Linked DNA regions of Solidesulfovibrio magneticus RS-1. The protein of the gene in region 2 interacts with the protein of the main gene of each other region in a pairwise test. Links are inferred from orthologs where the notes say so. Each region holds a gene or a part of one and is shown on either strand. Other genes may lie near its edges.

Region 1 (3,171 bases), 1.5 Mb from region 2 along the record:
ACCAGCTCTTCGCCGGCACGGTCAACCAGGAAGGCGAGCTGATCTACCGCACCACCGCCCTGGCCGACGACTCCACCCTGGCCCGCATCACCCGGGCCGTGGTCGCCTCGCCCGGCAAGAAAGCCCGCACCGAGCGGTTCGTGGACCGCTTCGCCGCCGTCTACACCCCGGCCGTCTTTGCCGTGGCCCTGGCCGTGGCCGTGTTGCCGCCGCTGGTCGCCGGCGCGTCGTTCACCGACTGGATCTACAAAGGGCTGGTCATCCTGGTCATCGCCTGCCCCTGCGCCCTGGTCATCTCCACCCCGGTGTCCATGGTCAGCGGCCTGGCCGCCGCCGCCCGGCGCGGCATCCTGGTCAAGGGCGGCCTGTTCCTGGAACAAGGCCACGCGCTGACAACCATGGTCCTGGACAAGACCGGCACCCTGACCACCGGCAAGCCCAGCGCCACCGAAACCTTTGATCTGGCCGGCGACGCCGCCGCCAACCGGGCCGTCGCCGTCAGCCTGGCCGCCCGCTCGGACCATCCCGTGTCCAAGGCCCTGGCCCGGGCCGGACGCGAGGACGGCGTGGCCGCACTGCCCGTGGCCGACTTCGCCGCACTGCCCGGACGCGGCGTGCGCGGCGTCGTGGACGGCGTGCCGTACCACCTCGGCAACCACCGGCTCATCGAGGAACTGGGCCTGTGCGGCCCGGCCATCGAAGCCCGGCTGGAAACCCTGGAAGCCCAGGGGCAAACGGCCGCCCTGCTCGCCGGCCCGGACATGGTGCTGGCCATCTACGCCGCCGCCGACGTGATAAAGCCCCATAGCCGGGAGGCCGTGGCCGAGCTGCACAGCCTGGGCATCCGCACGGTGCTGCTCTCGGGCGACAACAGCCGCACCGCCGCCGTCATCGCGGGCCAAGCCGGCATTGACGAGGCGCGCGGCGACCAGCTGCCCGAGGACAAGGCCGCCGCCGTTGACGCGCTGACGGCCAAGGGCGACGGCAGCGGGCTTGTCGGCATGGTCGGCGACGGCATCAACGACGCCCCGGCCCTGGCCCGGGCCGACATCGGCTTCGCCATGGCCGCCGCCGGCACCGACGCGGCCATCGAAACGGCCGACGTGGCCATCATGGACGACGACCTGCGCAAGGTAGCCGCCTTCGTGCGCCTGTCCCGGGCCACCGTCTCCACCCTCAAACAGAACATTGCCCTGGCCCTGGGCCTCAAGGGACTGGTGCTGGCGCTGACTCTCCTGGGCTACGGCTCCATGCTGCTGGCCGTCTTCGCCGACATGGGCACAAGCTTGCTGGTCATTGCCAATGGTTTGAGACTATTGAGAAAGTGAAAATAAAAGAGGCCTCCGGCGGCCGGGGGCCTGAGGCCCCCGGACCCCCCAACGAAAGAAAAGGGCGAAGCCACAGCTGTGGCTTCGCCCTTCGTTATCGCATGGCTAGCTGTCGCTAGAACGGCACGTCGTCCATGCCCGAGGCTTCGGAGGGGAAGGCCGGGCCGAGGTCGTCCTCGGGGTACGACTGACGCCCGCCGCCCTGCTGGGGACGGCCGCCGGCCTGCTGGCCGCCTTGGCGGGGCGCGCCGCCGTAGCCGCCGCCCTGACCGCCTTGCTGGTTGCCGTAGCCACCCTGCTGGCCGCCGCCGCGACGCGGGGCGAAGCCCTCATCGCCGCCCATGGGAGCCTCGGCGGTCTGGCCGCCGCGCGAATCCAGGCCCTGGACGGTGTGGCCGGGGCCGGACACCACCACCTCGGTCATGTAGCGCTTCTGGCCCTGCTGGTCGTCCCAGCTGCGGGTGCGGATGGAGCCTTCAATATAGACCAGCCGCCCCTTGGCGAGGTAGTTGTTGCAAAATTCCGCCGAGCGGCCGAACACCTTGACCCGGTGCCATTCGGTCTTCTCGACCTTGTTGCCCTCGCGGTCCTTGTAGGATTCGTCGGTGGCCACGCTGAACTCGGCCACGGGCTGGCCCGAGGGCAGGTAATTCAGCTTGGGGTCCTGGCCCAGACGACCGACGAGAATGACTTTGTTGATGCTTCCGGCCATGGCGGACCTCCTTTGGCGCGAGAAAAATTAGGGGCGCGGGGCGAGCTTTTCCAGCTCCCCGAGCGCGTCTTCCAGTTGATAGGACGCCTGGTCGGCGGCCTGGGGATCGCGGTTGCCAAGCGCCCCTTCCAGGGCCATCTTGGCCGCCGTGACCTTTTCCAGGCCCGGCGTCATGGCCTTGCGGTCCGGGGCGGGCAGATCGCCCAGGCGGATGCGGTCATCGAGCACGCCGGCCAGCTCCACCAGCCCGCGCGGCCCTTCGGACGGCGTGGCCTCCACGGGCCAGGCCAGGGCGTAGAGCTTGGGGAACTGCTTCTCGGCGCCGGCCTCGTCGTAGGTCTGGGCGATGACGCGAATCTGCAGATACTGGCCCATGGCGTTATTCCTTTTCCTCCCAGTCCGTGCGCACGCGGTTGACCACGTCCTGGATGAGGTCGGTCTGGTCGGCCGGACACACGCCCACAAGGGGCGCGGCCTGGTCCACGTTCTGGTCGTGCTGGAAATAGACGGCGTAGATGATGCCCTCGGGGCCTTCGTAGACGAGCGGCTTCTCGCGCTTCATGCGCGAGACGATAAAAAGCTCCATGCCGGGTTTGACAGTCACCGACCGCGCGCCGGAAGCCTTCACCTTCTTGTCCACGCTCGGGATGAAATAGTATTTGGCCCGTTCCGGGGCGCGGAAGAGGTAGAGCACCTTTTGCAGGATGCTGGCGATGACCTCGTCCTTGGACAGGTAGTGGCGGATGACGACCAGGGGCGTGCCGGCCTCGACGAAGCGGCCTTCGAGTTCCCGGTGGACCGTGCCCACCACGCCCTTGGCGTTGGCGTGAAGAGGCTTGTCGTTATGCTCCCGGGTGAGCTTGGCCAGCAGCGTGCCGGGCTTTTCGCCGAAGGCTCCGGAGATGCCGGTGACGCGCGTGCCGGGTTCGATGCCGGCGAAGGTCACCACGCCGGTATGGGGCGAAGCCACCACGATTTCCTCGTAGGGCGCGGCCTTGATGTCTTCGAGCAGGGCTTTGACGTCGATCACGTATGTCTCCCGTCGGCCGAATTGTCGCGGCCGTGGGTTTAAGCGCTTGTTACATCGCGGCGAGGTCGGCCGCAAGGGTTGCGCGTACTCGCTGCGCAGCG
Region 2 (3,376 bases):
TCCGGCGGTTTTGTGGCCGCCGTTGTAGGCGACAAAGGGATTGGGTTGGCCGGCCGGTCGGCTTTTGAGCAGAAAATCCGCGCCTTCGAGATCGCGCAGCAGGATTGCCGGGCCGCCGCCAGGGCTCAAGGGATGGTCCAGGGCGGCCTCGAAGCGCAGGCTCGTGCCGCCAAGGAGTTCCTCGGCCGCCGGCACGAGGTCGGCCTCGGCCACGTTTATGACCACGGCGGCCAGATTACCGACCAGCCCGTCGAGGCCGTCCTTGCGCCGACGGGTCAAGGCTCTCTCGACTTCCCGCAGCAATTTTGCGTCGTCGTTGACAAAAGCTTCCATCGGCCATGGCCTCCAAGGCTATCGGTTCACAGCATGTCCACCGGGTCCAGGTCCAGGGTACAGCGCACCTTGTCCGCCTTCTCCAGGGTTTTGGCCCCGGCGGCGAACACCTGGCGCACCCCGGGCCAATCCGGCGATTTGATGAGGCAGTGCAACCGCCGCCGACCAGCGACCAGGGCCAAGGGCGCGGGCGCCGGCCCCAGCAGGCGCGCCCCGACGGCGGCCGCCGACCGGCGCATTGCCTCGCCGGCCGCGGCGGCCAGGGCGTAGCCTTCCTCGTAGTCCCGGGGAAAACTCAGGCGCACCAGGCCCAGGCGCACAAATGGCGGATAACACAACCGGCGGCGGCGGGAAAGCTCCTCGTCGAAAAAGCCCTCGTAATCGCCACGAAGGACATAACCAAAAAAAGGATCCTCGGGCATCCGGGTCTGGATGAGCACCCTGCCCGGCCGCTCGCCCCGGCCGGCCCGGCCTGCCACCTGGGTAAGCAGTTGAAAGGCCCGTTCCGAGGCCCGGTAATCCGGCAGGTTGCGGCCCAGGTCGGCGTCAGCGGCGATAACCAGGGTGACGTCCGGGAAATGATGGCCCTTGGACAGCATCTGGGTGCCGACCAGCACCCGGGAACGGCCGGCGGCGAAATCGGCCAGCACGGCCCGGGCCTCTTCGGGACGACGGGCCACGTCGCGGTCAAGGCGGGCCACGGCCGCCTCGGCCGGCAACACGCCGGCCAGCTGTTCTTCAAGCATCTCCGCGCCCACGCCCATGGGCAAAAAGCTCGTGCCGCCGCAGCCCGGACAGGGCGAGGGATGGGGCCGGGCATGGCCGCAGTAGTGGCACACCAGCCGCTCCCGGTCCTTGTGGAAGGTGAGCGACAGGTCACAGTGGGGGCAGCGCACCGGGGTTTCGCAATCGAGGCAGAAGAGCAGCGGCGCATAGCCCCGGCGGTTGAGGAGAATCATGGCCTGGCCGCCCTCGGCCACGGTTTGGGCCAGGGCGGCGGCGCTTGCGTCGGTGAGCACGCCGACCCGGTCGCCGGTTTCGCGGTTAACGGCCGAACCCGTGAGCTTGGCCGCGCCGCGCATGTCCACGATTTCCACGCGCGGCATTCCGCCCCCGCCCACCCGGCGCTCTAAACGCACCATGGGCACATGGCCGGACTGGGCGGCATGGAACGTCTTGACGTCCGGCGTGGCCGACCCCAGGACAAAAAGCGCCCCGGATTGCCTGGCCCGGAAAAAACCCACTTCCTTGGCCTGATAGGGCAGCCGGTCTTCCTGCTTGAAAGCCCCGTCGTGCTCTTCGTCGAGGACAATAAGCCCAAGGTCGCGCAGCGGCAGGAGCAAAGCCGAGCGCGTACCGGCCACGATGGCCGGCGGTGACCCGCCGCCGCAGCGCCAGAAAAGCGCCTCGCGCAGGGCCGGCGACTGGTAGCCGTGGTAAAAAGCCGGCCCGACTTCGGGAAAGGCCCGGCAGGCTGCCCGGTGGAGCTTTTCCGCCAGGGCCACTTCCGGGGCCAAAAGCAAGACCTGGCGGCCCCGTTCCAGGGTGCGGCGCACAAGTTCCATATAAAGGCGCGTCTTGCCGCTGCCGGTGACCCCGTAGACCAGCCGGGCCGCGCCATCGGGGCTGTCCAAGGCCGGCAGCAGGCTGTCCATGGCGGCGGCCTGTTCGTCGGTGAGCGGCGGCAAGGCAACGGCGGCGGACGTCTCGGCCGGCTGGACCTGGGCCGCTGTTTCGAGCTCCTCGATGCGCACCAGCCCCAGTTCCGCCAGCCGGCGCACCAGAGGCAGGGTGCCCGGGCCGAGCTTAGCCTTAAGTTCGGACAGGGCCATGGGGCCAGCGTCGCACAGGGCGTCGAGGACCGCCACCTGCTTGGCCGCGCCGGGCCGCACCGGCCAGGGCGGCGAGGCGGCAAGACAGCACAGCGGATCGCTCTCCCCGGCTTCCAGGCGGCAGGCCATGGTCCCGTCCCGCCAGGCCGGGGCGAGTTCCAAACGTTCATCAGAGGATTTGCGCCACAACGCAGTTGCGGTCAGAGCCTTGGGCAGGCCGGCGGCGCGGCAGGTAAAGACCACCTTGGCCGAGCGCAGCCCACGCGGCAGGATGGCCCCGAGGATGCGGCCAACCGTGGCCATATGCCGGCTGGCCAGGGAGGCGGCCAGTTCCAGATAGCCGGCGTCGCAAAGCGGCGCGCGCTCCAGGGGCCACAGGGCCGGGCGCAGGGTCACGCCCGGGGGCGCGGCGACGCCGCAGCCGGCCACCACGCCCACGCGCAGCGTCCTGCCAACCGGAACCAGCAGGCGCAGGCCCACCGGAAAGTCGGCGAGGGCAAACCCGTCCGGCACGGCATAGGTCAGCACGCTAAAAGGCGGGGTGGTCAGGGCGACGGCCAGGGCGTCGTTCATGGCATGGCAAAAAAATCGCCCGGGAGGCTTACGCCCCCGGGCGACAAAAAGGTGCGGACAAGGGCGACGGGCCTAGTTGCCAAACGGCAAAAGCTCACGCAGGCGAGGCACCAGGGACTCGCGCAGAACCTCGTCGTGCAGGGCGAAGTAGATGTTGGCGGTGAGGTAGTCGACCCAGTCGCCGGCGTCGAAGCGCTGGCCCTGAATCTTGACGGCGAGCAGGCGGTTGTTGCCGGCCAAGCCTTTGAGGGCGTCGGTGAGCTGAATCTCGCCGCCGTGGCCCGGGGTGACCTTCTCCAGGTGGTAGAAGATGTCCGGGAACAGCACATAGCGGCCGACGATGGCCAGCCGCGACGGGGCTTCGTTGACCTTGGGCTTTTCCACCAGATCGCGCACCCGGTACATGCCCGGGGCGAATTCCTCGCCGTCGATGATGCCGTAGCGGGAAACCATGTGCGGCGGAACTTCCATGACGCCTATGACCGGCATGTGCTCGGTCATGGCCACGGTCAAGAGCTGCTTGATGCCCGGTTCCATGCTGAACATGAGGTCGTCGCCGACCATGACGGCAAAGGGATCGTTCTTGCAGACCTCGCGGGCGCACAGCACGGCATGCCCCAGGCCCAGCTGCTTTTTCT

Evidence for each region.
Region 1: the proteins of priA (region 2) and DMR_RS05845 interact in binary tests that used the Escherichia coli proteins (3 or more experiments, as listed by UniProt). The link is inferred for Solidesulfovibrio magneticus RS-1 from one-to-one orthologs.

What each region holds. Positions count from the first base shown.
Region 1 is NC_012796.1:1,378,958-1,382,128, reverse strand. The notes cover bases 243-3,105. They hold DMR_RS05845 (single-stranded DNA-binding protein), read right to left. Parts: upstream 2,041-3,105; coding sequence 1,444-2,040; downstream 243-1,443. Other genes in these bases: DMR_RS05835 (hypothetical protein), read right to left, coding at 2,420-3,070; DMR_RS05840 (hypothetical protein), read right to left, coding at 2,068-2,415; DMR_RS05850 (heavy metal translocating P-type ATPase), read left to right, coding at 243-1,328. Also shown: more of DMR_RS05850, read left to right, coding at 1-242. UniProt on the Escherichia coli protein: Plays an important role in DNA replication, recombination and repair. Binds to ssDNA and to an array of partner proteins to recruit them to their sites of action during DNA metabolism. Acts as a sliding platform that migrates on DNA via reptation.
Region 2 is NC_012796.1:2,867,140-2,870,515, forward strand. The notes cover bases 50-3,117. They hold priA (replication restart helicase PriA), read right to left. Parts: upstream 2,739-3,117; coding sequence 360-2,738; downstream 50-359. Other genes in these bases: DMR_RS12265 (hypothetical protein), read right to left, coding at 50-333; galU (UTP--glucose-1-phosphate uridylyltransferase GalU), read right to left, coding at 2,811-3,117. In the rest of the region: more of DMR_RS12265, read right to left, coding at 1-49; more of galU, read right to left, coding at 3,118-3,376.